DNA from 4 places in the Colwellia sp. MT41 genome. Region 4 is predicted to be linked to each of the others. Evidence: predicted binding sites of a transcription regulator. Region 4 holds the regulator's gene; each other region holds the start of a gene.
The links. Region 4 encodes sigma-54, which starts transcription at its own class of promoters, with help from an activator protein. Its sites were predicted from a motif close to GTTGGCACGNNNNTNGNNT; they were not measured.

Region 1 (7,442 bases), 910 kb from region 4:
TGATACGCCAAAATTACCAAAACGCTATTGGCAATTGGTGGTATTTAACCATAGAAAACAGCATGACGTTAAGAAAGTTCAATCGGCTTTAGAACGTTGGTTAAAAGCCAGTCCATACCATATAGAGCCGGTAGTGTTATTAGCCGATTTACATGCTAACCGTGGTAATAATGAGCGTGCCTTGCAGGTAATTAAACGGGGCTTAGATTACCATCAAGATCATTTGGTATTACAACTGGTGAAGATGCAGTTACTGCTTAATAGTAAAAAAATTATGCCAGCTAAAACTCTCTATAAAACATTAGCAGTTAGCGCTATCAATGATGCTTTAAAACAAGGTTTTCTTGGTCGCATTCTACTGCTAGAAGAGAAGTATGACCAAGCGATAGTAAAATTAACTAAGCTCTATCAAGTTTACCCGAGTAGTCAAAATGCTGTGTATTTAGCGGGTGCTTATATGGGCAATAAAGACGAGCCTAAAGCCGCCAAAGTATTAGAGCATCATTTAACCGTCGAGCCGCATGAAAATCGTATTAAAACTATGCTGGCGGGTATCTATCTTGAAAGTGATACTAATAAAGCTATCGCGGTTTATGCTGATGTTGTTAAAAAACAACCTAACAATGTTATAGCCCATAATAATTTAGCTTGGCTGTATTTAGAGCAGAGCAAATTAGATAAAGCCTTAATGCATGCTAAAGAGGCTTTTGCGCTAGCGCCTCATATTCCAAATGTTGCTGATACCTACGGAAAAGTACTGCTTAAATCGGGTGATAAAAGAGCGGCGTTAAAATATGCCAGTAAAGCCTTTGATTTAACTAAAGGGCAAGACATTGATATTCAACTTAATTACATCGAAGCACTTATTGCCAATAGTCGAGAAAATGAAGCAAAAGATTTGTTAAGTAAAACATTGCCAGAAACAGATGAGCAAACCCAGAAAAAAGCAAAAATACTAGCACGATTATAATTGTTTTGCCTTGCCAATAAGCGACTGTGTTAGCTGTCGCTTTTATTTTATTGTTACCAGTATATTGGCTGATTTATCAATCTATTCTACGGTAACTGAACCGTTCGGTTCGAATTTCATAAAGGATTTTTTCATGAATAAAATAATGATAACATCAGCATTAGCCTTGGCGCTTAATCTGAGTGCTTGTAGTGAGCAAAAAACGGCTGAACAATTGATGGCCAGTGCCAATGCGTTTAGCCAGCAAGGAAAATATGCCACGGCTATTATAGATTATAAAAATGCGGTGCGATTAGCGCCTAAAGATGCGGATGCTAGATTAGGGTTGGGCAAAGCATACCTGAATCAAGGTAATTATATTAGTGCAGAAAAAGAATTAGATAGGGCGGTACAGCTTGGCGCAAGCTTTAGCCAAACAGCGGCCTTACTTGCGCAAGTAAAAACACGATTAGATAAATTTTCTGACGTTGAACAATTGGTCAAAGCAAGTGAAGATCTTAATGATAATGACTATATAGTGATTTTGACTTTTGCTGGCATGAGTGCCTTAGCAGAGGGAGAAGTAACTAAAGCACAGGATTACTTTGCTCAAGCGGCCGCGATTAATCAAAATGAAGCTTTTAGTCAACTGGCTAGTGTTTATTTACTCTATAGTGAAAGAAAGTTTGCTGAAGGTCTAGCGCAGATCAATACCTTGTTAGCAACAGATGGAGATTTTGTCGAAGCCTTGTTATTACAAGGCTATTTGTATTTTGCCGCAAAAGATTTTGAGCAAGCAAGCCAGGCTTTTACTCGCTACTTAACTGCTTACCCACTTGATCATAATATAAAGTTTTTCCAAGTGAATACCTTAATCAAAGCTGAAAAATTTGACCAGGCTAATGTGCTTACGGATAAATTATTAAAACACTTTAAACAATCACCACTTGCCTTGCAATATAAGTCGCAGATTGAATTCCACCATGGCAATTATATGGCTGCTAGGGGGTATGCGAGCCAAGCCGTAGGTTATGATGAAAGTTTTGTGGTCGCTAAAATGGTTGCCGGAGTTAGCTCATATAAGCTGGATGAGTTAGAGCAGGCTTATGATTATTTAATTGCTTTAGAGGGTATGTTACCGATAACCCACCCCATTAATGTCATTTTGTTATCAATTAAAATTAAACTCGGTCATACCGATGATTTAGTCTCGTCTGTATCTAGACTAAATGCCTTACAAAATAGTGAAAGTGATGCTGATTTATTACACATAACCAGTTTAGAATTAATGAAAATTGGTGATTATACCAATGCCCAGTTATTGCTAAACAAAGCAGGTCAAGTTTCGCCTAACAACGCTAGAATTAAAGTAAACCAAGGAGCACTTCTACTTAGCCAAGGAGACTTGTCTGGTATTAAGTCATTAGAACAAGCGATCAGTATTGATCCCAGCTTACATGAAACTGAGTTTGCATTGGCACGCCAGTATATTCAAGGGGATGAAATTAGTAAGGCACAGGTTATTGCAACCAAATGGTTAGCGAGTGACGAATATCAAGTATCGGGTAATGTTTTATCTGGCTTGATTGCTTCTAATCAAGAGAAAGTGACTGAAGCCGAAGCATATTTTAATAAGGCACTAGCACTAGACGAAAATAATATTAGTGCTCTTTATAGTTTAGCCGCAGTATATGAGTTTAAAAAACAAACAGAGGGTGCCATCGAGGGTTATGAGAAGGTAATAGAATTAAACCCTAATCATCATAATGCTATTCGCCGCTATGGTGTTTTACAAACCAAAAATGAAAATACAGTAATTGCCATTTCTTTCTTAAGTGCCTTACATGATCAAAATAAACTAAATGGTAATACTCATAAAAACCTTGTTATCGGTTTAGCACAAAACTTACGCGTTAATAATCAGCTACCTGCTGCTATTAAGTTGTTAGAAAGCATTCAAAATGAAAAAAACTTACCATCTCGTTATTGGATAATATTAGCAAACAGTTACACATATAATCAGCAAGATGATTATGCATTAGCTACCTATAAAAAGGCAGTGAAAGTGTCCCCTAATAGCTACATTCTTCGGGTTGGTTATATTAGCGCATTAGAAAAATTAAAAAAATATGGCAACGCGTTGGTAATAGCTAAACAAGCTAATAAAGATTTCCCTCATGATAATAATCTAATGACAACATTGGCGTATTTAGAGCTTGAAAATAATAATAAAAAAGCAGCTAAAAATCAGTTGGAGTTGTTAAAAGAAAAAGGTATTTCAAATTTTTTAATGATTGCTACTGAAGCAAAAATTGCCATGATAGAGAAGGATTATGAACAAGCCATCAACTTATATGGTGAAACGTATAAAAAGATGCCAAATGCCAACAATGTGGTTAACTTAGCGAGAGCGTTGCAATTTTCTCAGCAAGGGGATGAAGCTGAAAAGGCGCTAGAAAGTCATTTAACTAAGAATGCTAATGATAACAAAGTAAGAATGTTACTAGCGGAGCTGTATGGTACTAATAATGTAGATAAAAATAAATCAACCAAAATTATCTCTACCTACCTAGATATGATAAAGGTTCAACCAGATAACATTGCCGCATTAAATAACCTAGCTTGGATAGAATATCAAATTAATGATCTTGTTAATGCACAGCTGCATATTGAACAAGCTCTTGCTATAGCCCCAAATGAAATATTCTTACAAGAAAGCTATGGTGTGATTTTAGTAGCTAATAAAAATTATCAACAAGCTATTGAGGTGTTGATCGCTGCAGATAAAAGCGGCTCAGTAGACGTTAATGCTAAAGTTGCCTTAGCGGAAGCTTATATTGCAACTAAACAACCGGAAGTAGCCAAGGACGTGTTGCTTGGCTTAAGTGCCCATGATAGTGAATTAAATATCAAAATAGCGAAATTGAAAAAGCTTGTTGAATAGCCGATGATTGAATTGAAAGTGAGATAAGTTTGTTGTCAGGAAATTTTACACTCTGTTATTTTCTTGTTAACCGCATAAAATGCGCCATTGTTTATCTATTGATTTTTAAGGGGAAATTAAATAAATATCAAGTTGGCACAACAAGTGCTTTAGTGCTGTTAGAATTACACATTAAACCGAATATCTAAAAGGAAATTTCATGAATTTATTAAAAACTTTTGCAGCAACAGCAGCAATCGCGTTAGCAAGCTTCGGTGCATCTGCATCACCAGTTTCTTCAGGTGGTATTACTTGGGATCCTGATTATGTTGGTAGTCATTCGAATTTTACCTATGGTCAAGACTTTATTGCTAGCGGACTTTACCAGCAAGTAGATGAGAATGGCGTAGTTTCTGGTAAAGGTGTCATAGCTTCATTTAATGGTAAGTCTGGAGGCGAATACTGTACAGTGGTTAATACCTGTGTACTTACATTTGAGTATTCAGATTTATTAAATGGTGGCAATTTAGATTTTATTGTGAATAATACGGTTACAGGTACTAGTAGTTTATGGTTAAGATTACAAGCTGATACAGCTACTCATTCAGCTGATGCCGATTCAGTTGATTATGATGTTTTTTTCAACGCAGTAGATATCGCTGGTACAGTTTACAGTAACTTTAATACCAACACTATGAAAGGTGGCACTGATGTAGCTGTTATTTCAGCTGCTTTTTCTTCAGGTATAAATACAAATATTGGTAGTGCTACTTTTGCTGGTGATTCAATCCCAGAGCCTACTTCAATTGCTCTTTTCGGTTTAGCTCTTATGGGTTTAGCTGGCGCAGCACGTCGTAAAGTTTAATATTGCTTAATGACTTAAATATTAAATGATTTAACTATCAACTAATATTTAGCGAGAAAACCTCCTGTTGGAGGTTTTTTTATGTTTGCCCAGCGAAGCTGGCAAACCCGACAGGCTGAAAGAAGCCTGATCACCCTGACTAAGGGGAAGATAATCTGAATGGCAAGGGCGTTATTGGCTAACGATAGGGTCTGAAGGAAGCCATAGGAAGATAGATGTACACAACTAACCGTAACCTGTTTCGGCGGTATTGGTGGGTAAGCGTCCATAATAGCGCGAAGCCCTATTCTTAGTCAGACCAATGCTGTGCTTGAGGGTGGCATATCTATCGGGGAGCTAGTGCAGTAACTGGGGAAGCCTTGCATTGTATCCAATCAAAATGATTTGATCAAAAATGGTTGGACGTATTGTTCAAGAGGTGACTCAAGAATTTTGCGAGTGTGAGGTGGCAGATGAACCCGTAGTAGTGAGTAAGGCTAGGCCGATGACAGCCAGTAATGGTGTGGAGGATAAAACCAAGCCGACTATCAGCATTGTGTTTGATAGGGTCAATTTGAGTTAAAAGCTTTCATTGATTGCGAAGGGGGGAAGTGATTTATAAATCACTCAAGAATAGTGGGATTTGTATCGGGTCTACGAGTTGTCTAATAAGGCAAGGTCTCCTTAATTTGCTAAGGGTGAAATCAAGGCTGAGAATGGAACTGGACACGGGGAGTAATTATTTCTCTTTACTAGAGGCAAAATAAAGGCGGTTAAGTACATTGCAATAATAGAGAATAAAATTTCTCTCGCTAGAAGGCTTACCGCGATAATGAAACAAACCTAACCGATGTAAAGGAAGCTAATCCCAAGTGATGTGAGACAGTAATTTGAGAGTACATTTTAGTCTTTATGGACGCATGTTATCACTGCAAGCGCTTTATATGGCTTACAAACAAGTGAAAAAGAATCGAGGCGCTGCCGGTATTGACGGACAGAGTATCGATGATTTCACCCAAAATTTGGAAAAAGAACTCAACCAATTATTGCTTGAACTGCAAGAAAAGCGCTATCAAGCGCAACCAGTAAAACGTGTTGAAATCGACAAAGACGATGGCGGCAAACGCTTACTGGGCATTCCAACGGTTCGAGACCGAATTGTTCAACAATGTTTATCGACTATCATGACACCGATATTTGACCCGCACTTTCATCCATCAAGTTATGGCTATCGTGTGGGGCGAAGCTGTCATCAAGCGATCAGCAAAGCGACGTTATTTATACGCAGGTATAACAAGCGTCACGTTGTTGATATGGATTTGTCGAAATGTTTTGACATACTCGACCACGAGTTAATTTTAAAATTCGTAAGAAAGCGCATCACAGACGGCAGTATATTAAACTTGATAAAACAGTTTCTCAACAGTGGTGTAATGGTAGGCTCAACGTTTGAAAGTAGTGAACTTGGTAGTCCACAAGGAGGCGTTATTAGTCCGCTATTATCAAACATCTATTTAGATGAATTTGACCAAGAAATGATGAGCAGGCAGCACAGGATAGTGCGGTATGCGGATGACATCTTGATTTTCTGCACCTCAAAAGCAGGGGCAGAGAACGCATTAAAAGTAGCGAGCCACTATCTAGAAGTAACACTGAAACTTAAAATAAATGAGCGTAAGACCCATATAGCACATAGCGACACGGGGATAAAATTCTTAGGAGTGATAATTGGCAGCAATTACACCCGTATTCAAGAAAAGAAACTCAACAACTTCAAAGTAAAAGTGAAGCAACTCACCAAGCGTAATGGAGCAGGTAATTTAGTGACAGTGCTAAAAAGACTCAACCCAGTGCTAAGAGGTTTTGTAAATTACTTTAAGATAGCGAATATAAGCTCAATTTTACAACAACTGTCGGCTTGGCTCAGGCGACGATTAAGGGCTGTACAACTGAGGTTGTGGAAAAAGCCGATGAAATTACATCGGCGATTAAAGCAGTTAAAGTTCAAGCCACCCTTTAAGTTTATCAAGATGAACTCATGGCGAAGTGCCAAGAGTCCACTAGCAAACTACGCAATGCCAAACAAATGGTTTAAAGAAATCGGCTTATATCAGATAGATGAAGTGAAGACAGGAGTTCTTGCTTCTTATTATTAGCTTGATGAGAAATAGTAAATTGCATGAGCCGTATACAAGGTCCGTACGTACGGTTCTGTGAGAGGGATGAGGCATGAGCCTCACCCTACTCGATGCCTGAAATAAAGCTAATTGAAACACCGATATTGTTAACGTATGAGTTGAAGTAACTACAATTTATCAACTGGCAGGGTATGGGTAACTATGAATTGCTAAGACTAATATTTTAAATGAAGTTGAAATTGGAGAATTTTCGATATTCTTCAGAATGAACTACTAAATGTCACCTACAAAAAAGCCCCAGTTTAATTAAGTTAAACTGGGGCTTTTTACAGGACTTTTACCAGATTTGAAAAAGTGAAAGCTTATTTCAGGTTAGCGTAGTAAGCCGCTAAGTTCTCTATATCAGTAGCAGAAAGCGCCATAACCATACCTTTCATAACTGGGTCATTACGTTTGCCTGATTTAAAGTCGGTAAGTTGCTTAACAAGGTAAGCTTCTTTTTGACCGGCTAAGTTAGGATAAGTTGGTACTGCAGAAATACCGGCAGGTCCGTGACAAGCCGCGCACATCATTGATTTTGCTTTACCC
Region 2 (7,442 bases), 260 kb from region 4:
ATAAAGATGGCCAGTATGCCAAACAACAAGAAGGCTTTTTCATGCCTCATGCCAATGAAACAAATGACTCCTGGCAAGGTGAAAATGCTCGCCTAGCATCCTTAACAGCCGCGGCGATTTGGGGTGGTAAAGTAACACACAGCGATCCCCGTGGCGCTTTTGCTATCAATAGTGAGCTAGCCAATTTTGCCCAAAGCCAAATAGATTGGCTTATGGGTAAGAATCCTTACCAAGTGAGTATGTTATACGGCTTTGGTGTTAATAACCCTCCACACGCTAAAAGCGCGGGTACCATGTTAAACGGTGGTATTTCAAAGGGTATTACTGGCACAACGTTAAACCCAGAAGGTCGCGGCATTACTTGGGCCGAAGGGCCCGATGAAAATAATTGGCGCTGGGTTGAACAAGGGTTACAACATGCTACTTGGTATTTATTAGCCATGACGGCAATGACTGAGTAAGTACAAGGGACTCATCACATTATACGGACTAGGTTTGAAAGCTTAGTGCGTTAATTCCTTATGCTAATCAACCCGTCATCAAAGTAATGAGTCACCTTCGTGCTCTTGGCTAAGTTACCCAGCTATCGCGTTAAGCTTTGAGTCCGTATATGCTTTGTACTGCTAGTAGTAACTTAACCAATTATTTGGCAAAATTTTACAATTAAAGTAAAGCCCTCAAACAAAAAACGCCTGCACAAGGCAAGCGTTTTATATCAAATACTTTTTATATCAAGTAAGGCTAGCTAATTAGCTGCCCTTTTCAACTTGACCTACTTAGCGTATTTAATAACATGCCTATGCACTTGGCTCAGGATCGTCATCCCCGTGGTGTTGTAATCGGGGATCCAGGGTCTAAATAGCAATGGATCTTCGATCAGAGACTTCGAAGATGACGTTTACAAAAAGTTCCTGAGTAAACTACAGAGGCATGTTTAATAAAGAGTTAAATCAACTGGCGTTGAACGACCAAAGATAAGAACTAATACCATTTTATAAATATTTCACCCTATGAAAACAAAAAACGCCTGCACAAGGCAAGCGTTTTTATATCAAGTAAGGCTAGCTAATTAGCTGCCCTTTTCAACTTGACCAAATTCTAAATCAACTGGCGTTGAACGACCAAAGATAAGAACTGATACCTTGATACGGTTTTTCTCGTAATCAAGCTCTTCAACCACACCATTAAAGTCAGCAAATGGTCCGTCAATAACACGAACAACTTCACCAGGCTCAAATAATGTCTTAGGTTTAGGCTTATCTGTTTCTGCAAGGCGCTGTAAAATACGATCTGCTTCTTTTTGGGTAATAGCCGCAGGACGTTCTTTGGTACCACCAATGAAACCAAGAACACGTGGTACGCTTTTAACTAAATGCCAAGATTCATCATCAAGTTCCATTTGAACTAAAACATAGCCAGGGAAGAACTTACGTGAACTTTTACGCTTTTGACCAGCGCGCATTTCTACGATCTCTTCGGTTGGCACTAAAATCTCACCAAACTTATCTTCTAAACCGTGAATGCCAATATGCTCAACCAATGTTTTTTGCACTCGACCTTCATAGCCTGAAAAGGCTTGTACAACATACCAACGTAATTTTGGATTTCTATTTACATGCTGTTCTGCACTCTCTACAGCTGAAATTTCCTCTGGGACATTTTCTTCTTCTGACATATTTTCTTCAGTCATAACTAAACCTGCATACCTGTAACTAAACTAACTAACCAGAATAGAACAGAGTCTAATCCCCAAAGTAGTAATGACATCAATAAAGTCACTACTAAAACAATTCCTGTCGTTTGCACGGCTTCTTGACGTGTTGGCCAAACAACTTTACGTACTTCAGTACGCGCTTCTTTTGCAAATATAGCGGCATTACGACCCTTTTCAGTTTGTAATGCAATTAAGCCAGCAACCCCAACCATTACGACAACGGTAACGGCTCTAATTAACACTGATTCTTCACCGTAAACGTAATTACCTGCAACAGCCCCAGCTAAAAGTAAGAAAATAATCCCCCACTTTAACGTATCGAAAGAACTGCTTGGTTGCTCTTCTGTACTTGCATTCATAATTCTATTCCGTATTTATCTACTTTTTTAATAACACGACTTGCTATCACAAGCCGATAAAATATAGGTAATGTACCTATATCTACACAAAGTGGCAGGGGTGGAGAGACTCGAACTCCCAACCATCGGTTTTGGAGACCGCTGTTCTACCAATTGGAACTACACCCCTACAGATCGCTTATAAAGCATTAGTTACACTTACCGGGTAATCTTAGTTTTTGGGAATTAAGAGATACTCGAGAAGTGAGGCGCCATTATACTCAGCCCAGTGTTTTACTCAAGAAGTATTTGTTATATTGAGTAAGATAAGCAACTTGCTGACCATTGTGTCTGCCAATAATTAGTTAATCTGCGCGAACAAGTTCCCGCCTACGGGGATCCTATCACTGTAGGCGGGAACTTGTTCGCGCTATTTACTATATAACAAGATCAAAAAAGGCCGCGTTAGCGACCTTCTTTAGATATTGATAGATTAATTTGCTGCAAGATGCAGTGTTAGCAAAGTGGAAGTACGCAGTTGACGTGAGTCAATGAGTACTGCCAATGCCGCTAACACCAACTCTAGCGCAAATTAGTTATCAATTAAGCTATAATTTTAGAAACAACACCAGCACCAACAGTACGACCACCTTCACGGATAGCGAAGCGTAAACCTTCATCCATCGCTACTGGGTTGATTAGCTCAACAACAAATTTCAAGTTGTCGCCTGGCATTACCATTTCAACACCTTCAGGAAGCTCTACAGCACCAGTGATATCCGTGGTACGGAAGTAAAACTGTGGACGGTAGCCTTTGAAGAATGGAGTATGACGGCCACCTTCATCTTTGCTTAAGATGTAAACTTCTGATTCGAATTTAGTATGAGGTAAGATTGAACCTGGAGCACAAAGTACTTGGCCACGTTCAACATCTTCACGCTTAAGACCACGAAGAAGAATACCACAGTTCTCGCCAGCACGACCTTCGTCAAGAAGCTTACGGAACATTTCAACACCAGTACAAGTAGATTTTTGTGTATCACGGATACCAACAACTTCTACTTCGTCACCAACTTTAACGATACCACACTCAACACGACCCGTTACTACAGTACCACGGCCTGAGATTGAGAAAACGTCTTCAATTGGCATAATGAATGCAGCATCAATTGCACGTTCTGGCTCTGGAATGTAAGTATCTAAGTGATGAGCAAGCTCAAGTACTTTCTCTACCCATTTTTCTTCGCCGTTCAATGCACCTAAGGCTGAACCTTGAATTACTGGTAAATCATCACCTGGGAAGTCATATTCGCTAAGAAGTTCACGAACTTCCATTTCTACTAGCTCTAATAACTCTTCGTCATCAACCATGTCACATTTGTTCATGAATACGATGATGTAAGGAACACCAACTTGACGAGATAATAAGATGTGCTCACGTGTTTGTGGCATAGGACCATCAGTAGCCGCAACTACTAAGATAGCGCCATCCATTTGTGCAGCACCAGTGATCATGTTTTTGATGTAATCAGCATGGCCTGGACAATCTACGTGGGCATAGTGACGAACTGCTGTATCATATTCGATGTGAGAAGTATTGATAGTAATACCACGTTCACGTTCTTCTGGAGCGTTATCGATTTGAGCAAAATCTTTAACTTCGCCACCGTATTTTTTTGCTAATACCGCAGAGATAGCGGCTGTTAATGTTGTTTTACCGTGATCTACGTGACCGATAGTACCAACGTTAACGTGCGGTTTGGTACGTTCAAATTTTTCTTTAGCCATTTTAAAATACCTCTGGGTATAGAATTAAGTTTAATATTACAATGTTTGAAATATCTGGATAGAATTATCTTAAGAATGGTGCTGATAGGCAGATTCGAACTGCCGACCTCACCCTTACCAAGGGTGTGCTCTACCAACTGAGCCATATCAGCATACATATACAAAGATTGGAGCGGGTGGCGGGAATCGAACCCGCTTCATCAGCTTGGAAGGCTGAGGTAATAGCCAGTATACGACACCCGCTTACTCTATCTGATCATCTCTGTTTTTTGACCTACTCTTATGTTGCAAAATAAGCGCCATAAGCATAAGTCGAAATATGGTGGAGGGAGGTGGATTCGAACCACCGAAGGCTGAGCCGTCAGATTTACAGTCTGATCCCTTTGGCCACTCGGGAACCCCTCCACATTGAGCCGATACCTTTTCACAGGTACCTTATATAAGCAAAGCTTAAATAAGTATTAATGGTGCCGACTGCCGGAATCGAACTGGCGACCTACTGATTACAAGTCAGTTGCTCTACCAACTGAGCTAAGTCGGCACTACATTAAGTGGTGCGAATTCTAGTGTAATGTTTTGCCCCTTGCAATAGCTAAATTGAAATATTTTGCACTTTTTAGCTGTTTATTGTTTGTTTGTTGATTTTTTATTCAAGGAGAGCTTATTTTATCCGCTCAACGGTATATTACCGCGAGCTAAAGTACAAAACGACATTATATTATGTCGGCATATAATGTCGGATCACTGTATTTTATCCTACGGTTACTCTATTAAGTTATTTCAAGTTCAGATTCATTACTATATTCTTAGCGATATATCATAATGCTAAGCAAAATAAAAAATGTATAACTAAAAATGTATAACTAAAAAGTACCAAAGCTTAATGCGATAATGACGTTGCTGGCATAGCGCCTAATTGTCCTGCCGACATTTGCGGTAACACAGGTGATTTTTGCTCACCTTGTGCTTTAGCCGCCGCTGAAGTTACAGCACCTACTGACTTATTTCTTGCTCTTATCATAGGAGCAGGAATGATACGCCCTTTTATTTTTGGCTGAGGGGCAAAGTTAGCCGCTGATTTACCAAACAAGCGGGTATGAATACATGTTCTAATTTCTTCTAGGGTGTAATTCGCTTTTACTTTAATACGAAGATGTGGAATTGAAGCCGCGGCTAAACTACCACTGACAAACCAATCTTTCTTTATTTTATAACCTCGTCCTTGGGTATCCACTAAATCGATGGCACCCAGTAGCTTCATGGTACTGCGTTCACAAATGACAAAGTCTAAGTATTTTGCTTCAGCACTTTTAGCCGCACTTTGGCTAGCACGACTTGAGACACCATTACGAATAGTTACCACATCACTTAATTTCACTCGGTTTAATACCCGGTATTTTGTCCCTAGGGCTTGCTCAACTAAGTTTTGAAAGTTCTTTTCTGCTGGGGTAAATATTGCTTTTTTACTATCAAAAGGAAAAGGAAAGCTATTATCATTTAAACGACTAGCTAACACAGCAACAATAACCACTAAGGTAATCAAGGTAAATAATATCAATTCCATATACTTCTCCGGGATTCAAATTCTTGACGCTTTTCCTGATTCCACCGGATAAACGCACTACTTAAGCAGAATTAAGCAGAATGTGTGCCAAAGTTAAAGATATTATTAGAGGTTGTTCGGGGACGGTTTATTGGCGTGTTGTTGCAGAGCTAGGTGCAGCATAAAATTACTGCACCTATACCCGTGTTACTTCAAAATGCAGGATTCAGCTGGAATTAGAAACGTCTTTAGGCCAGGCATTGATTGAAGATAATAGTTGTTCTATTGTCGAAATCAATAACGCTGCATAAAACGTTTCTAAACCAGCCCTACGGGGATGTATGAGCAAATCATGCTCTTCCTTGTATCTGTTTTTAAGGGAATAACCCTTAATAAAAAGATACGCCTTGATCATGAATCGCTCAGACATCCTGAAACGCGCATTTTGAGGTATCACGGGTATATATATAGGTGGATATAGCGAATTACTTAAGCGGGATATTTTTCTTCTAACGCTTTATATAACTGCTGTTGAAAATCATCGGCGCCAGCATCTAAAGTACTAACAAGTTTAGCTAACACCTCATTGTCTTCTTCACCGTGCCATTCTTTAATATAACTACCTTCTTTATAGCCGTGATCTTGACGGAAAAAGTTTAGTGTGTTTTTGCCGACATATTGTTTAAATAGCTCATCTAAGTCCATATTCATTAAGGACATGCAGTCAGCAAGGGCCTTAGCATCAAAGGTTTTATCGGTCACTGCTGCTGATGCTAAGTTTTCAAGTACAACTTTAAAGTCACTTTCGCCTGTGCCTTGATGTAATTCTTTCGCCAGATCGCGAGCAATAAACTCGGCGCTATCGTTGGACATCAAACGTAAACTTAATCCAAAATGAAAGATATCGACCAGCTCTAATTGCACTTGAGCGATATCAATTTCTTGGTGTTTCCACCACTTCCAACCATGATGATCTAACATCTCGGCACATTCCACCCAAATAGCACGATACCACTCGTAGCCATTTTCACGCCAGGTGTCACTAACACGACTGTTCATCGCATCTTGCATGGTTAGCATTTGACTAATTTGCTTCTCAGCTTTAGAAAGTGCGTTTGATAGTTGTTCGCTCATGTTTTTCTCAAATAATAAATGTCAGGTGCTTATTTTGCCGCAGCTAAAAGCTTGTGACAAGTTTTTGCTCTTTGTTTTGCTTAAAGAGTAACTTTATGACTATATTAATGAGGTAAAAGTAAATTTCACCGACTGCTATTTTGTGGTACTTACACCAAAATAGCAGCCGGAAGAAATAGGAGGATTTATGAAGTATTTAGAGAAAGACTTACTATTAAACTCCGTCATTAATTTAATTGATGATTTGATTTTCTATAAAGATAAAGACTTCAAATATATTGGCTGCAATACCGCCTTTCTCCACTTTATCAATATATCAGCTGATAAGTTAATCGGTAAAAATGATTTCGAAATATTTGATCATGACCTCGCTAGTCTATTTAGGCATCACGATAAACTCATGTTAGCCGAAGGTAAAATAAGAACTAATGAAGAGTGGGTTACTTATCCTGATGGCAGTAGGGTTTACCTATTAACAAAAAAAATACCCTTCGAGTATGCTACTAACCATATTGGTATTTTAGGTATAAGCAGAGACATCACCTCATTAGAAGAAGCGCATCAACAATTAAAAGCGCAAACTTTACTCGATGAACTCACCAAGGTTAAAAATAGAAAAGCCTACAATTTAAAGATAAAAGCATTGCTGGCGGGTTTTGAGCGCTATCAAACGCCCTTTGCTATTATAAGCATCGATATAGATGATTTCAAAAAAATCAATGATAATTTTGGCCATGATATTGGCGATAAAGTATTACAAAGCTTCAGTGCGCTTATTGAAAATCATATTCGACAAACGGATCACCTATTTAGAGTCGGAGGTGAGGAATTTGTTATTTTATCGGAATCCAAAACAAAAATTGATACAATAAAATTAGCTGAAAAACTTCGTCAAACCGTGGCAAGTAAAACCTTAATGCCAGGT
Region 3 (7,442 bases), 990 kb from region 4:
ACTTGTGGTAGTGGTTTTACCATGAGTACCAGCAACGGCAATTACCCAGCGGTCTTGTAGTACATTATCTAGCAACCATTGTGGACCAGAAATATAAGGGATATTACGATCTAACATATATTCCACCATGGCGTTACCGCGGGACATGGCATTGCCAACAATAACCATATCAATATCATCGCTGAAATTTTCTACCTGGTAACCAGAGTTTAACTCAATACCAAGTTGCTCTAGCTGAGTGCTCATTGGTGGATACACATTTGCATCAGAGCCACTGACTTTAAAACCGAGTTGCTTAGCTATAGCAGCAATACCACCCATGAAAGTACCACAAATGCCTAATATATGAAGATGTTGATTTTTTTTGCTCATAGATATAATAATCAAGGATAAAGAAGCGCTATAATTGGCGATATCATACCTTAATTACTAAGCTTTAGCTGTAAACAGACTCCTTAAACTTAGTTGAGTAAATTAAAAAATGGCCCTATCAACCGCGACAAAGCAAACATTCCAATTAATTTGTCAAAAAATTCAAATAGAAACCCATGATGTAAAAACTTTTATTTTCTCCTACCCAAGATCAGCAAATAAGTTATCTTTTCGCTACTACGCGGGCCAGCACCTCAACTTTACTTTTAAAATGGCCGGAAAAATACAACCTTGCTGTTATACCCTGTCTTCTTCACCGACAACAGTCGATTACCTTAGCATCACGATAAAGCGCATCCCACAAGGAAAGATATCTAACTATTTCCATGACCACTTTAAGGTAGGTCAGACTATTTCTACCCAAGAGGTAGCTGGCAACTTTTATCTTGGCGAGTCTGTTCCGCCCAAGGTATTACTGTTAAGTGCTGGCAGTGGCATTACCCCAATGCTTGCCATGCTACGTTATATGGTCGCTAAACAATGTAAAAATCAAGTGGTCTTTATTCATAGTGCGCAAAAAGAAACCGACTTGATTGCTCACACTGAAATTGTTAGCTTGGCTAGGCAGCATGGTAATTGCAAAATAATTTACACCCTTACTCAAGTTGCTAGTCCACAATGGTATGGCTTTCAAGGACGATTAAATGAGCACATGCTGCACAATATTGAGCAACTTAGTCATTATCAAACCTTCGTTTGTGGACCGAAATTATTCAGAAAATCTGCTCAACAGCTATTAGCAAAATTAGGTTTACAGCCTAGCAATTACCATTACGAAAGTTATGGTGAATATGAATATTCGAAGCCAAGTGTTAGTTCAACTAATACAAATGTCCTTGCTATTAATGCAGTGGTCAATTCTGCTAATACAAGTGTCAATTTTGCTAAGAAAAAAAATATAATGCCAAATACGATAACTGAAAATAAAATAACAAAACCAGTGGAAAAAACCGCTAAAATATCGATTTCCTTTAACCGTTGGCATAAAAAATGCGAAGGTAATAAAGAAGATTCACTACTTGAGCAAGGGGAAGCCGCCGGTTTAATATTGCCTTATTCATGTCGGGCTGGTTGTTGTGGCAGTTGTAAAGCGAAATTAATAAGCGGTCAAGTCAAGCAACATTCAACCAATGGCTTATCTGCGGTAGAAAAGCAACAAGGCTATATTTTACTTTGCAGTTGTAACGCGTTAACCGATGTTGTGCTGAGCCATGAGTAAGTCAGACGTTTAGCGCTTTAAAGACTAAAAAACATAGCCAAGAATGACTACTAAACGGTAATCATTTTTCTCAGGTATACCCCCTTCGCTATTAGGCTTTGGCTTGTCAGTACGATCGGCATAGAAAGTTAAATCAAGCTCAAAATCATTGGTCAAATCGATTGTAAACCCGTTTTTAAATGGTGGCTATTACCACCAAAGGCTGCATCAAGCATTTGTATATTATATGAAACATTGAAATATATCCTCGGGCTGAAGAACCAGTAATAAGATGAAGTGAAACGTTCGCTATCGGCGGTAACTTTTTTTATTCGTATTTTGGTCTTACTAACGACTATAATCTGCGATGTAATTCGCCTTAAAGCGACTGCTCGAACTTCGCCTTTGCATGCCAGCAGAAAAAGTATAATCGACTTGAACAGTGTTACCTTGCCGTAAATTAATACCTACGTTTATATAGCCATCCCATAAATCTCTTTCCTTTTTGTCCAAAGAGGCTATAGATAAAAGGCTATAGATAAAAGGCTATAGATAAAAGGCTATAGATAAAAGGCTATTTAAATATAGTGAGTAGTAACAGCATGTTTAACTAAAGATAATTCACCCTCTTTTAGTACAAAATAACCTTCCGCTATAGTGCCATCAAACATACCAATACTTTGCCATTGCCTTACTACCTAACTCAACTACATCGTACCAATCTGCATATTAAGTCCTCACTATCGAACTCTAATTTTTCACCGTACATTGAAACTATATCGCCTTTGAGTCACTCGTCTGAGGTGAGTTTGAGCCAATCAAAGTCTTGCTGATAAACTAGGATTGGTTTTTGCCAAATACTTAACTCTTCATTGGCATGGCCACTAATCGACGTAGTTAATAAAAAGATGACAAAATAAATTTTAGCTAACACAGAGACTATCAATTTATTCATAAACGCTCTCATTCATCAAAGGCATTAACGTTATAAAAAGCCATAAAAGTCAGCTGTATAAATACCAAAAATATATATTTACCTGACTATAAATATCAATAAAGGCGTTCTTGGCCTTATATTTTAAACATAACAGGTAAATAAGTATAAATTCTTAGAGGCAACTAGCTAAATATATTCTATAGTAGATTCTTACATGACTTATCAGCGCACCAAAAAAGAGCAACACGAGCACCGTTTCGGTGCGTAATGTAAGGTTAAAACAATAAAAAAGCTTATAAATCAATGCACTTAATCTTGGCACGATTTTAGCTTATTCAATGAACAATAATAGATGAATAATGATAGTAACCAACCTTGATAACTTCATCCATGTTAAAACTTACTTGGCTATTTAAAAAATTTATAAAATTAACCTCACTGGAGAGACAAAATGTCACAAGCAGTATTCGACTTAATTAAAGAGCACGATGTCAAATTTATTGACCTTCGTTTTACTGATTCAAAAGGTAAAGAACAACACATTTCAATTCCTCATCACCAAGTAAATGAAGACTTTTTTGAAGACGGTAAAATGTTCGATGGTTCTTCAATTGAAGGCTGGAAAGGCATTGATGAGTCCGACATGGTTATGATGCCTGATGCATCAACAGCAGTATTAGACCCATTTACTGAAGCGGTAACATTAAATATTCGTTGTGACATTTTAGAGCCTAGCACTTTGCAAGGCTACAGCCGTGATCCACGTTCGGTAGCCCATCGTGCTGAAGAATATTTACGCAGTACTGGCATTGCTGATACGGTATTAATTGGTCCTGAGCCAGAATTCTTCGTTTTTGATGATGTACGTTTCCACACTGACATGAGTGGTTCTTTCTACAAGATTGATGATAAAGAAGCGGCTTGGAACTCTGGTACCAAATACGAAGAAGGTAACATGGGTCACCGTCCTGGTGTTAAAGGCGGTTATTTCCCCACAGCTCCAGTAGATTCTTCTCAAGATTTACGTTCAGCCATGTGTTTAGTGATGGAAGATATGGGCTTAGTGGTTGAAGCGCATCATCATGAAGTAGCTACTTGTGGTCAAAATGAAATTGCTTGTCGCTTTAATACCTTGGTTAAAAAAGCAGATGAAGTACAAATCTATAAATATGTAGTACATAACGTTGCTCACGCTTACGGTAAAACAGCTACTTTCATGCCTAAGCCATTAGTGGGTGATAACGGTAGTGGTATGCATGTGCATCAATCACTTGCCAAAGATGGCGTTAACTTATTCTCTGGTGATAAGTACGGCGGCTTGTCTGAAATGGCGATTTTCTATATTGGCGGTATCATCAAGCATGCTAAAGCATTAAATGCTTTCACTAACGCTTCAACTAACTCATACAAGCGTCTTGTCCCTGGTTTTGAAGCACCTGTTATGCTGGCATACTCAGCAAGAAACCGTTCTGCTTCAATCCGTATTCCTATGGTACCTACACCAAAAGCAATGCGTATCGAAGTTCGCTTCCCTGATCCAACGATGAACCCTTACTTAGGCTTCACGGCAATGTTAATGGCTGGCCTTGACGGTATTAAAAATAAAATCCATCCTGGCGAAGCCATGGATAAAGATTTATACGACTTACCTCCAGAAGAAGCGGCAGAAATTCCACAAGTTTGTTCATCATTTGAAGAAGCCCTTGATGCATTAGAAGCGGACAACGACTTCTTAACCGTAGGTGACGTTATGGATATCGATATGATTAATGCTTACATTGGCCTTAAGCGTAAAGAAATTGAACTATTGAATGCGACTACTCACCCGGTTGAATTTGATATGTACTACAGCGTTTAATTTCGCCTAACACTATCTTGGTAGCGCTTGCGCTCATTATAAAAAGCTCACTTAGGTGAGTTTTTTTATGGGTTAAATAGCAACATCGGAGCATAAAAGTAACAAGCTTGCCATAATGCACCTTAAAATGTACTTATTGACAGATAAAACAATAAAAACATTTTTTTGTATAAATTATAGCTATATACTTATATTAGCGTACATTATGGAACGATGCGGATGTTGAGCACCCAAGCACAGGAACAATTTAACGAACTATGATCAAGTTATTGCTATTTTCACTATTGGGAATTACATTAGCAGCTCCTGTGCACCCAAGTACCGCCAAAATTTATGTCTGGCGTAATGAACAAGGTGTATTAGTTTTTTCGGACTCTCCCCGAGCAGGCGCTGTAGAAGTAATAACTAAGCCGGGTAATATCATTCAATCAAGCACTTCGATTGAGACTAAAGTACTCGATATCTCGCCGCAAGTGACCATCGAAGAATACGAAATAGTTATCAATACACCTAAAAACAATGCCACAATACGTGATAATACTGGCTCTATATATATTGGCGGGGGTATCAAGCCAAGATTTAAATCTGGGCTAGAAGTACAATTACTCCTTGACGGCAAGCCTCATCAAAGTCCACAAAATCACTCTATGTTTTCTCTAAGAAATATTGATAGGGGTGAACATAAAATAAAAATGTTATTACTTGATGAAGAAGGCAAGGTTATTGCATCATCAGCATCAGTAACGTTTTATATGCATAGAGCTTCAACTAACTAAGTTAACCATTTAACTATCAGCCCACGCTATCAAAGAGCTAGCAAGAGAACTAACAAAATTAACTCTTGTTAGTTCAAAAAAATAATACTGCATATAAAACATTTCTTTAGTAAAATTGCATTTAACGCACCAAAATAGTGCAAGATGATGTATCTCCCTGAGGTTTTTTATGCACAGTCGAAGTTATATACAAGAGCAGAAGTTATCCTATCAGCAATCTCTCGCTAATCAATTGGTGACTGCCGTCATTATTCTCAATGCAGAACTTGCCATCGTATATGCAAATCCTGCTGCCGAGGCACTACTAAACAAGAGCCTTTATCGTTTATATAATACCGCAGCTGAAAGCATTTTTGCCAAGACCAGCATTAATAGCACGCGTTTAAAACAACTCATTGCCACCGGTCAAGAGTTTACTGACAGCGATATAGTAATTGAACTCAATGAAAGCCATCGCTTTACCGCAGAAGTTACCGCTTCTTCGGTCGAGTTTGCCCAAACCCCTCATGTATTACTTGAATTTAAACAAATAGACCAACAAAAACAGATAAGCCTAGAGGTTTTTCAGCATCAACAATGGCTTGCCGCCCGCGACCTAATAAAAGGCCTAGCCCACGAAATTAAAAATCCACTTGCGGGTTTACGTGGTGCAGCACAATTATTAAGTAAAGAAGTGAGTGAGGAGCAACAAGAATACACCAGCATGATAATCGAGCAAGCTGATAGACTGACAAATTTAGTTGATCGTTTACTTGGTCCAAATCAATTACCGCAAATAAAAGCACATAATATTCACGGTATACTCGAAAAAGTATGTCAGCTGGTAAGTTATTCAAATGGACAAAAATTTCATTTATTGCGTGACTATGATCCCTCACTTCCCCAGGTTGAATGTGATCAAGAAAAACTGCAACAAGCAGTACTTAATATTGTTAATAATGCTATTCAAGCGATTGACGAAATACATGACATTACCATAAAAACACGTATCGCCAGCAATAAAACCATTCATGGCAAACGCGTTAAGTTAGCGGTGCAAATTAGTATTATTGATAATGGCCCTGGCATTCCGAGTAAAATTCAAGATACTTTATTCTACCCTATGGTGTCTGGACGTTCGAATGGCACAGGATTAGGTTTGTCCATTGCGCAAACCCTGATCAATCAGCACCAAGGTAAGCTATCGTGCCATAGCCGCCCTGGTCATACTGAATTTACCATTCTACTACCATTGAAACAACAGCCTTTAAATCAAACACCTTTATCACAAGAGAATGAATTATGATCACAGAACAAGTGTGGATAGTTGACGACGATAGTTCCATTAGGTGGGTGTTAGAAAAAGCCTTTGCCAAAGTTAATATGAGTTGTGCCGCCTTTGAAAGCGCTGAAAATTTATTAATTGCCTTAGACCATGGCCAACCAGAGGTGATTATTTCTGATATTCGTATGCCGAATATGGATGGCATGGAGTTATTAAAAAAAATAAACAAACAGCATAATCATATTCCTGTGATCATTATGACGGCACATTCTGATTTAGACAGTGCCGTTAATGCCTATCAAGGTGGTGCCTTTGAATATTTACCTAAGCCATTTGATATAGATGAAGCTATCAACCTTACTAAACGTGCGTGTACTCATGCTAGAGAGCAAAACGCAAAAAAGCAGCAGCAAAAAAATGTCCCGTTAGCGGCGGGGTTAATTGGCGAAGCGCCTGCTATGCAAGAAGTATTTCGTGCCATTGGCCGTTTATCTCGCTCAAGTATTAGTGTATTAATTAATGGTGAGTCCGGCACAGGTAAAGAATTAGTTGCTCAAGCACTACACTCCCACAGTCCTCGAGTAAATGCCCCTTTCATTCCATTGAATATGGCCGCTATTCCAAAAGATCTCATTGAATCTGAATTATTTGGTCATGAGAAAGGCGCTTTCACCGGTGCAAATGCTGTTCGACAAGGTCGATTTGAACAAGCCCATGGCGGAACACTATTTTTAGATGAAATTGGCGATATGCCGCTAGAAATTCAAACTCGCCTTTTACGGGTACTCTCTGATGGACAAGTCTATCGGGTAGGAGGGCATTCACCTGTTCAGGTTGATGTTCGAATAATTGCTGCTACTCATCAAAACCTTGAAGAACGAGTAAAGAAAGGTGAATTTAGGGAAGACCTATTTCATCGTCTCAATGTTATTCGAATTCACTTACCTAGCCTTAGAGAACGTAAAGAAGATATTCCC
Region 4 (7,442 bases):
TTCCCGCTAATTCTAGGGTGATTTGTGCGGAAAACTTTTGGCTTAATTGTGCAAGTTTAGTGGCTGCACGAGCGTGCAAACCCAACTTATTACAAATGGTCACTTGTTGGGATTTTTTTGGCAATACTATAGCACCCATTATTCTGCTCACTTATTAAGTTGATTTTATATGAATATCTCTATGGTGCGTTTGAATATCTTCGCGCTCTTTACGGAAATTCTTGGCTAACATTTCTGCGATATAAACTGATCTATGTTTGCCACCGGTACAACCAATAGCTATAGTGACATAACTACGATTGTTGCGTTCTAAGTGTGGTAACCATGTCATCATAAAACTGTTAATTTGCCAAATAAACTTAGTGACTATCGCTTGGCTGGCAAGAAAATCTTTGACCTCTGCATCAACCCCTGTTTTGCCCTTCAGTGATTTCTCCCAAAAAGGATTAGGTAAAAACCTCGCGTCAAAAACATAATCGGCATCGATTGGAATACCGTGTTTAAAACCAAACGATTTAAAGACCAGTACCATGGAACCGGTCTTTTTGCCTAAAATCCTTTCCCTGACTAAATCAGCAAGTTGATGAGGGGTAAGTTGGCTAGTATTTATGTATAAGTCAGCATTCGTTGATATCGGCTCTAATAATGACTTTTCTCGGGTAATCGCTTGCTCAAGGGTCATATTCTCCTTTATAAGGGGGTGCAAACGACGTGTTTCACTAAAACGCCTGATTAAGTCTTTATCATCGGCATCAAGAAATAAGGTATTAACGTCTACTGCTCTAGGTAAGTAGGCAATGATTTCAGGAATATCTTCGGGATCTTTTGGTAAATTTCGTACATCTAAACTGACGGCAACGTTTTCATAGTCATTGATAACCGTATGGATTAATGCCGGTAAGAGGTTAATTGGAATGTTATCGACACAATAATAACCAAGATCTTCTAATACGCGTAGGGCAACTGATTTACCCGAGCCAGAGCGGCCACTAACTATGATTAGTTTCATTCTTATATCTTATATCCGTGTACTTTACTATATGGCATCTAGGGTATTACTAGCTTGTTGAATTAGGTTATAGAGTGCTTGATTATCATGGCATTTGCGAACTCGCTTAATCATCTTTTTATTACTAAATAATTTAGCGATACTTTGTAGGGTAATTAAGTGTTCTTTACAGCTATTTTCCGGCACAAATAAGGCAATAAAAACATCTACATTCCTATTATCTATGGCATCAAAATCAATAGCTTGTTCTGTTGTTATTAACACTGCGACAGCTTTATTGGCATTAGGTAATCGACCATGGGGTATGGCAATGCCGTTTCCTATGCCGGTACTACCCATTTTTTCTCTATTAAGTAAACTTTCTAGCAGATCATCTTGTTCTATATCACCGATTTGCTTGGCAGCGAGTTGACAAATTTTTTCTAAAATACGTTTTTTACTGGTGATTTCTACATCACAAGTGGTACAGCTTGTTGTTAATATTTCTGATAATTGCATAATGGTGTTAATTATTTTAGGCGCCCAACTGTGCTAATTCATTTAGCTTAGGGCGCCAGATTTATCGGCTTTAATTACTTTAAAGCGTATTCATGATTTAGCTAAGCTTAGTGCTGAGCTATCTTACCTTTATACTTAAGGATTTGTCGATCAAGTTTATCAACTAGAGTATCAATAGAAGCATACATGTCGCCGTTAACTGCTGAGGCAAACACTTCACCGCCATTAATATGGATATTGGCTTCTGCTTTTTGGTTAAGCTTTTCTACGGTAAGTACGACATGAATATTATTGATATGATCAAAATGTCGTTCTAGTTTTGAGAACTTGCTATCAACATATTTTCGTAATGAACTTGTTACTTCTACATGATGGCCAGAAAGATTAATTTGCATAAGCATGATCCTTTTATGGTAGTGTTTTAAAGTAAACTCTTACGTTGGTTTGATGGTGGTATCGCTAATGATTCTCGGTATTTAGCAATAGTCCGTCGCGCCACTTTTATTCCCTGCTCGGCCAGTATATCAGCCATTTTGCTGTCACTTAACGGTTTAGCAGGTGTTTCCGCTAAGATAAGTTTTTTAATTAAAGAACGAATTGCGGTCGATGAACATTCACCACCATTTTCGGTACTAACATGGCTGGAGAAGAAGTATTTTAACTCAAAAATCCCTCTTGGTGTGTGCATGTATTTTTGCGTGGTCACTCGAGATATGGTGGATTCGTGCATATCAACAGCTTCAGCAATATCATTGAGCACCATAGGAAGCATGGCTTCAGCACCATGCTCTAAAAATCCTTGCTGACGCTGAACTATGCAATTGGACACCTTGAGTAAGGTGTCATTACGAGATTCTAAGCTCTTAATAAACCATTTGGCTTCTTGCAAGTTTGATCTAATAAATTGACCATCATTAGTTGATGATTTCATTGTTTTAGACATGGCCGCATATTGCTTATTAATAGAGAGTTTTGGTGCCGTGTCCGAATTTAACTCAACCACCCAGCGACCATTTTTCTTTTCAACGGTAACATCAGGAATAACGTATTGGTTATTACCTTTAATTACCGCATCACCTGGACGAGGATTTAAGCTTTGAATTAAACGCATAACTTCACGCAGTTGATCTTCTTTTAATTTGGTTTTACGCATTAACTGACGGTAATCTCGGTTACCAAGTAAATCAATATGTTCATTGATAATGAGTTTACTTTCTTTCAGATAAGGGGTATCAGCACTAAATTGATTCAACTGAATAAGTAAACAATCAGCAATTGAGCGAGCAGCGACGCCAATAGGGTCAAACATATTAATACGTTTTAAGACCGCTTCAACTTCATCCTGCTCTAGCCCTTCTGTACCGACACTTTCTAGAATTTCTTCTGGTGATACGGTTAAATAACCGGCATCATCAACTGCTTCAATAATGGCAATAGCGATGGTTTTATCGGTATCAGTGAAAGGCGTTAATTCCATTTGCCACAATAGATGATCTTGAATGGAGTCCGTGGTTTCCCCTTGATAGGTATAATCATCGGCAGGGCTACTAACTGCGCCGGTATTTGAAACGCCAGCACTGTAACTTTCTTCCCAGGTGGTATCGATATTTAGTTCTTCGGGTATTTCCTTTTTTTCCATGGCCTCAGTGGTACTGATTTCGTCAATACTTGCTGGTTGCTCTTCACTCCCGTCACTTGTTGTCAGCTCAGTGTTAGTTTCAGAGACACTGGTTGTAAATGCTTCTTCAAGATTGTTTTCATCGCTAGTATTTTCATTTTCAACTTTTTCATCAAGCTCAAGTAATGGATTGCTCTCTAATACTTCTTGAATTTCTTGTTGTAATTCTAACGTTGACAGTTGCAACAGCTTGATTGCTTGTTGCAACTGCGGAGTCATGGTTAATTGTTGTCCAATACGGAGCTGTAGTGTAGGTCGCATCTAGGTTATATGATTTCCTATTTATTATTCTTAGTAGTTATAGTTTGCTAATCTATCACTACTTTGCTCTTAAATTGTTCTGCTTAAAGCTAGTCATTTTCGCTTTAGTATAGCCTTACTATAGCGTGAATTGTTCGCCAAGGTATACATCTCTCACTTTTTGATTAGCAAGAATTTGCTCGGCATTGCCTTGGGCAATTATTTCACCGTGGCTAACGATATAGGCATGCTCACAAACGTCTAAAGTTTCTCTAACATTATGGTCGGTGATTAATATACCTATGCCGCGCTCTTTTAATTGTAATATTATTTTTTTAATGTCGCCAACCGAAATAGGGTCAACACCAGCAAAGGGTTCATCTAATAAAATAAATTGTGGCTCAGCCGCTAATGCTCGGGCAATTTCAACGCGTCGTCTTTCACCACCTGACAAGCTCATGCCGGTATTATCTTTGATATGACAAATATGAAACTCTTCTAACAGGTGTTCAAGTTTTTCCGCGCGTTGTGTTTCAGTAAGCTCTTTACGTATTTGTAAGATAGCCATGATATTATCACTAACGGTGAGTTTTCTAAAAATTGATGCTTCTTGCGGTAAATAACCTATGCCCATGCGGGCTCTTTCATGCATAGGAATAAGTGTTAAGTCTTGGCCATTGAGTTTGATAGTGCCACCATCATTGGGGACTAAGCCAACAATCATATAAAAGGAGGTGGTTTTGCCAGCGCCATTGGGTCCTAATAAGCCAACTATTTGCCCAGCATTAACTTGTAAACTGACATTTTTAACAACCTGTCTATTTTTATAGGACTTAGATAAACCCTCGGCAATTAACGTGTTTACCGAGGGTTTACTATCGATATTAGTAGCCACTGCCATTACCTTTTTTATCTGCTTCTTGCTCAATTACGTTATCAGCGGATTGTTCCGCTTTAGACTTTTCGTGAGTTTCTTTTTGTTTCTTTAATATTGTTGGTTGCAGTATGGTGGTAACAGACTGGTTATCAGAGCCCTGTGCTTCTAGTTTTTCGCTTAAGGTATTATAAGTGATTATATCACCACTGACCTCACTACCCGCTTGCTTGACCAGCGCATTACCTGAAATCTTGATCATATGAGCGTTAGGGGTATAGGTTATTTCATCGGCTTGTAAGCTAATTAAGCTACCGTCTTCTAGTCGCTGCTCAAAGGTGGCAGGATTTCCTTTGGCTAAATAGGTATCATTTTTTTCACCGGTTTTTTTATCAATACGACTAAATACCTTAACTATATCTGCGGTAATGGAAATAGAGCCTTGTCTAATACTGACATTATCTAAATAACTGGCAATTTTGTTTTTAAGGTCGGCAGATTGTCGTTGTGATTTAATGGTAATTTCTTGCTCTAAATCTTTTTTAGCCGCGTGGGCATTAGTAAATAAGAATAGGCTGCAAGTTAGGGCTAGTACTTTCAAGGTACTTTGGTATAAATTAGCTATCATCATGTTTCTTATAAATTGTGCGTTCATGCTGGGTTAGGGTCATTTGTTTAGTGTTCAAATCGATAATTAATCCTGAGCCGTACATGGTGAAATCCCTGCCGACCACAATAACGGCTTGCTCTGAACTAATAATGTTGGTTTTTAAATCTAATACGATTTCTTTGCAGTGAATCTCTTTTATTAAGCTATCAATTTCAGTTGCTTGAATAAGCACCTGCCTTTTCAATTCAACACGATTATCTTTGTACAGTGTTGCTTCTTGGGCACTAATTTTCCACGGTTTACCTTGTTTTTGTGGATATAAAGTATAAAGTGGCGCTTCAAAGTAACTCACCTCCAAATCTGCATAATGTTCCATTCGTTCTGCTTCAATGGTGTGAGACAATTGTCCCGATTTACTATAAATTTTACTTTGTAGTTTCTCGGCGATAAAGTCAGGGCGCTGTTCATCAACGATTAAAGTATCTTGCTCTATTGATGCCGTGCGCCATTCAATAATGCCATAGATTAGTGCGCTAAGCAGTAAAACAAATAGCGCTAGGCTATTTAATCGGCTCATACACTAGCGCCTGTAGCGTGGTCCAAGTTACCTTGACTTTGCATAATTAAGTCACATATTTCCCGCACAGCGCCAAAACCGCCGCGAGTAAAAGTAGTGTAATCAGCGCCCCGTAATACTAGCGGATGAGCATCGAATACACTAATTCCTAAGCCAACAGTTTTAATACAAGATAAATCAGGGACATCATCACCTATGTAGGCTACCTCTGTAAGGTCAATATTTAATTGCTGAGCTAAGTCAATTAATGCCGGTAATTTATCTTCTTGACCTTGAATAATATGGGCTACCTGTAAAGCTTTCATACGATTGGCCACGATAGTAGAGTTTCTGCCAGTAATAATAGCAACAGCAACACCACTAGCACCTAAGGCTTTTATGCCAAAGCCATCTTTTGTGTGAAATGCTTTTAGCTCTTCACCATCGTTACCCAGATATATTCTACCGTCAGAAAATACGCCGTCAACATCACAAACGAGTAACTTTATTTTTTCAGCTTTAGCTAGAATGTTGCTTTGCACCTCTCCGTATAAGGTATTCATTAAAGTACTCCAGCACGTAATAGATCATGCATATTCATGGCACCAACGGGGATATTGTTGTTATCGACAATAATTAGTCCGTTAATTTTTTTATCTTCCATTATTTTTAAGGCCTGCGCAGCGAGCATGTCACTTTGCGCAACCTGCGGGTTGAGCGTCATTACCGTGCTGATACTATCACTGTGTATATCTATTCTATTATCTAATACCCGGCGAAGATCGCCATCAGTAAATAAGCCAACTAATTTTTGCTCATCATTCACTATCGCAGTCATGCCTAAACCCTTTAATGACATTTCCACCAAGGCATCTTTGATAAGAGCATGTTCAGTAACCACTGGCACACGTTCGTCTTGGTGCATAATATCATTTAAGCGTAATAATAAGCGCTTACCTAAACTACCACCAGGATGTGATAAGGCAAAATCCTCTGCGGTAAAGTCCCTAGCATTAAGTAAAGCGACAGCTAACGCGTCGCCCATCACTAAGGTTGCTGTAGTGCTTGATGTTGGGGCTAAACCAAGGGGACAAGCTTCAGCGGAGACCTTAATACAAATATGGGTATCGCCTAATTTAGCTAGGGTCGAATCAGTATTACCTGTCATTGAAATTAATTTCGCGCCAATGCGTTTAATAACCGGGATGATGGCGAGCACTTCACTGGTTTCGCCTGAATAGGAGATGGCCAAGACGACATCATTGCTGGTGATCATACCTAAATCGCCATGACTGGCTTCGCCAGGGTGGACAAAAAATGAGGGTGTACCGGTACTGGCGAGGGTCGCGGCTATTTTACCGCCAATATGACCTGACTTGCCCATACCAATAACGATCACTCGACCTTTACAATGGAACATGAGTTGGCAGGCAAGTTCAAAGCTATCATCAATATATTGCACTAATTCAGCAATGGCTTGCTGCTCAATCTCAATTACGTTTTTTGCTAACTGTTTGAAATTTTTCATAATGATTAATTTATATCAGCTCTTATGATGATAATTGGCCAAAAAGTAACACTTGATAAGCAATAAAGCTTAACAGTAATAATACGCCTTTTGCACGAGTAATTCTAAATGCACCCATACGGCGACTGAAACATAAGAAAAATAGCAATAAAGTAACACCTAACATATAGGGGGCGTCCCTACTGGCGGCTAAACTATCAATATCGCCTGGAGCAATAAGAGCCGCTATGGGTAATACCGCTAAAATATTAAAGATGTTTGAGCCAATGATATTGCCTAAGGCTAAATCGTCTTCCTTTTTGATAATACTCATAATACACGCCGCGAGCTCAGGTAGGCTAGTACCTATAGCAATAATGGTTAAGCCAATAACTAAGTCACTAATACCGTAAGCTTTAGCAATAAATACCGAAGAATCAACCAAAAAGCTCGCACTTAATGGTAATACA

Region 1: the regulator sigma-54 is predicted to act here: its motif matches at 4,025-4,043, upstream of CMT41_RS01415 (PEP-CTERM sorting domain-containing protein).
Region 2: the regulator sigma-54 is predicted to act here: its motif matches at 5,478-5,496, upstream of CMT41_RS17040 (DUF2726 domain-containing protein).
Region 3: the regulator sigma-54 is predicted to act here: its motif matches at 2,882-2,900, upstream of glnA (glutamate--ammonia ligase).

Annotation. Positions count from the first base shown of each region.
Region 1 is NZ_CP013145.1:327,153-334,594, forward strand. It holds gene prsT (XrtA/PEP-CTERM system TPR-repeat protein PrsT) at 1-970, shown strand, start outside; gene prsT (XrtA/PEP-CTERM system TPR-repeat protein PrsT) at 1,104-3,893, shown strand; gene CMT41_RS01415 (PEP-CTERM sorting domain-containing protein) at 4,093-4,737, shown strand; gene ltrA (group II intron reverse transcriptase/maturase) at 5,661-6,872, shown strand; gene CMT41_RS01425 (c-type cytochrome) at 7,217-7,442, opposite strand, start outside.
Region 2 is NZ_CP013145.1:4,016,555-4,023,996, forward strand. It holds gene CMT41_RS16995 (glycoside hydrolase family 9 protein) at 1-461, shown strand, start outside; gene nusG (transcription termination/antitermination protein NusG) at 1,070-1,690, opposite strand; gene secE (preprotein translocase subunit SecE) at 1,693-2,073, opposite strand; tRNA gene CMT41_RS17010 (tRNA-Trp) at 2,166-2,242, opposite strand; gene tuf (elongation factor Tu) at 2,656-3,840, opposite strand; tRNA gene CMT41_RS17020 (tRNA-Thr) at 3,917-3,992, opposite strand; tRNA gene CMT41_RS17025 (tRNA-Gly) at 4,009-4,083, opposite strand; tRNA gene CMT41_RS17030 (tRNA-Tyr) at 4,161-4,245, opposite strand; tRNA gene CMT41_RS17035 (tRNA-Thr) at 4,306-4,381, opposite strand; gene CMT41_RS17040 (DUF2726 domain-containing protein) at 4,721-5,404, opposite strand; gene CMT41_RS17045 (dUTP diphosphatase) at 5,873-6,517, opposite strand; gene CMT41_RS17050 (GGDEF domain-containing protein) at 6,705-7,442, shown strand, end outside.
Region 3 is NZ_CP013145.1:400,572-408,013, reverse strand. It holds gene mpl (UDP-N-acetylmuramate:L-alanyl-gamma-D-glutamyl-meso-diaminopimelate ligase) at 1-372, opposite strand, end outside; gene CMT41_RS01715 (2Fe-2S iron-sulfur cluster-binding protein) at 482-1,651, shown strand; gene CMT41_RS18905 (hypothetical protein) at 1,676-1,807, opposite strand; gene CMT41_RS18895 (hypothetical protein) at 2,421-2,585, opposite strand; gene glnA (glutamate--ammonia ligase) at 3,019-4,425, shown strand; gene CMT41_RS01705 (DUF4124 domain-containing protein) at 4,734-5,201, shown strand; gene glnL (nitrogen regulation protein NR(II)) at 5,371-6,486, shown strand; gene glnG (nitrogen regulation protein NR(I)) at 6,483-7,442, shown strand, end outside.
Region 4 is NZ_CP013145.1:3,753,512-3,760,953, reverse strand. It holds gene CMT41_RS15925 (HPr family phosphocarrier protein) at 1-124, opposite strand, end outside; gene rapZ (RNase adapter RapZ) at 155-1,009, opposite strand; gene ptsN (PTS IIA-like nitrogen regulatory protein PtsN) at 1,037-1,507, opposite strand; gene hpf (ribosome hibernation promoting factor) at 1,615-1,902, opposite strand; gene CMT41_RS15905 (RNA polymerase factor sigma-54) at 1,929-3,446, opposite strand; gene lptB (LPS export ABC transporter ATP-binding protein) at 3,565-4,320, opposite strand; gene lptA (lipopolysaccharide transport periplasmic protein LptA) at 4,310-4,954, opposite strand; gene lptC (LPS export ABC transporter periplasmic protein LptC) at 4,917-5,486, opposite strand; gene kdsC (3-deoxy-manno-octulosonate-8-phosphatase KdsC) at 5,483-6,028, opposite strand; gene CMT41_RS15880 (KpsF/GutQ family sugar-phosphate isomerase) at 6,028-6,993, opposite strand; gene CMT41_RS15875 (calcium/sodium antiporter) at 7,016-7,442, opposite strand, start outside.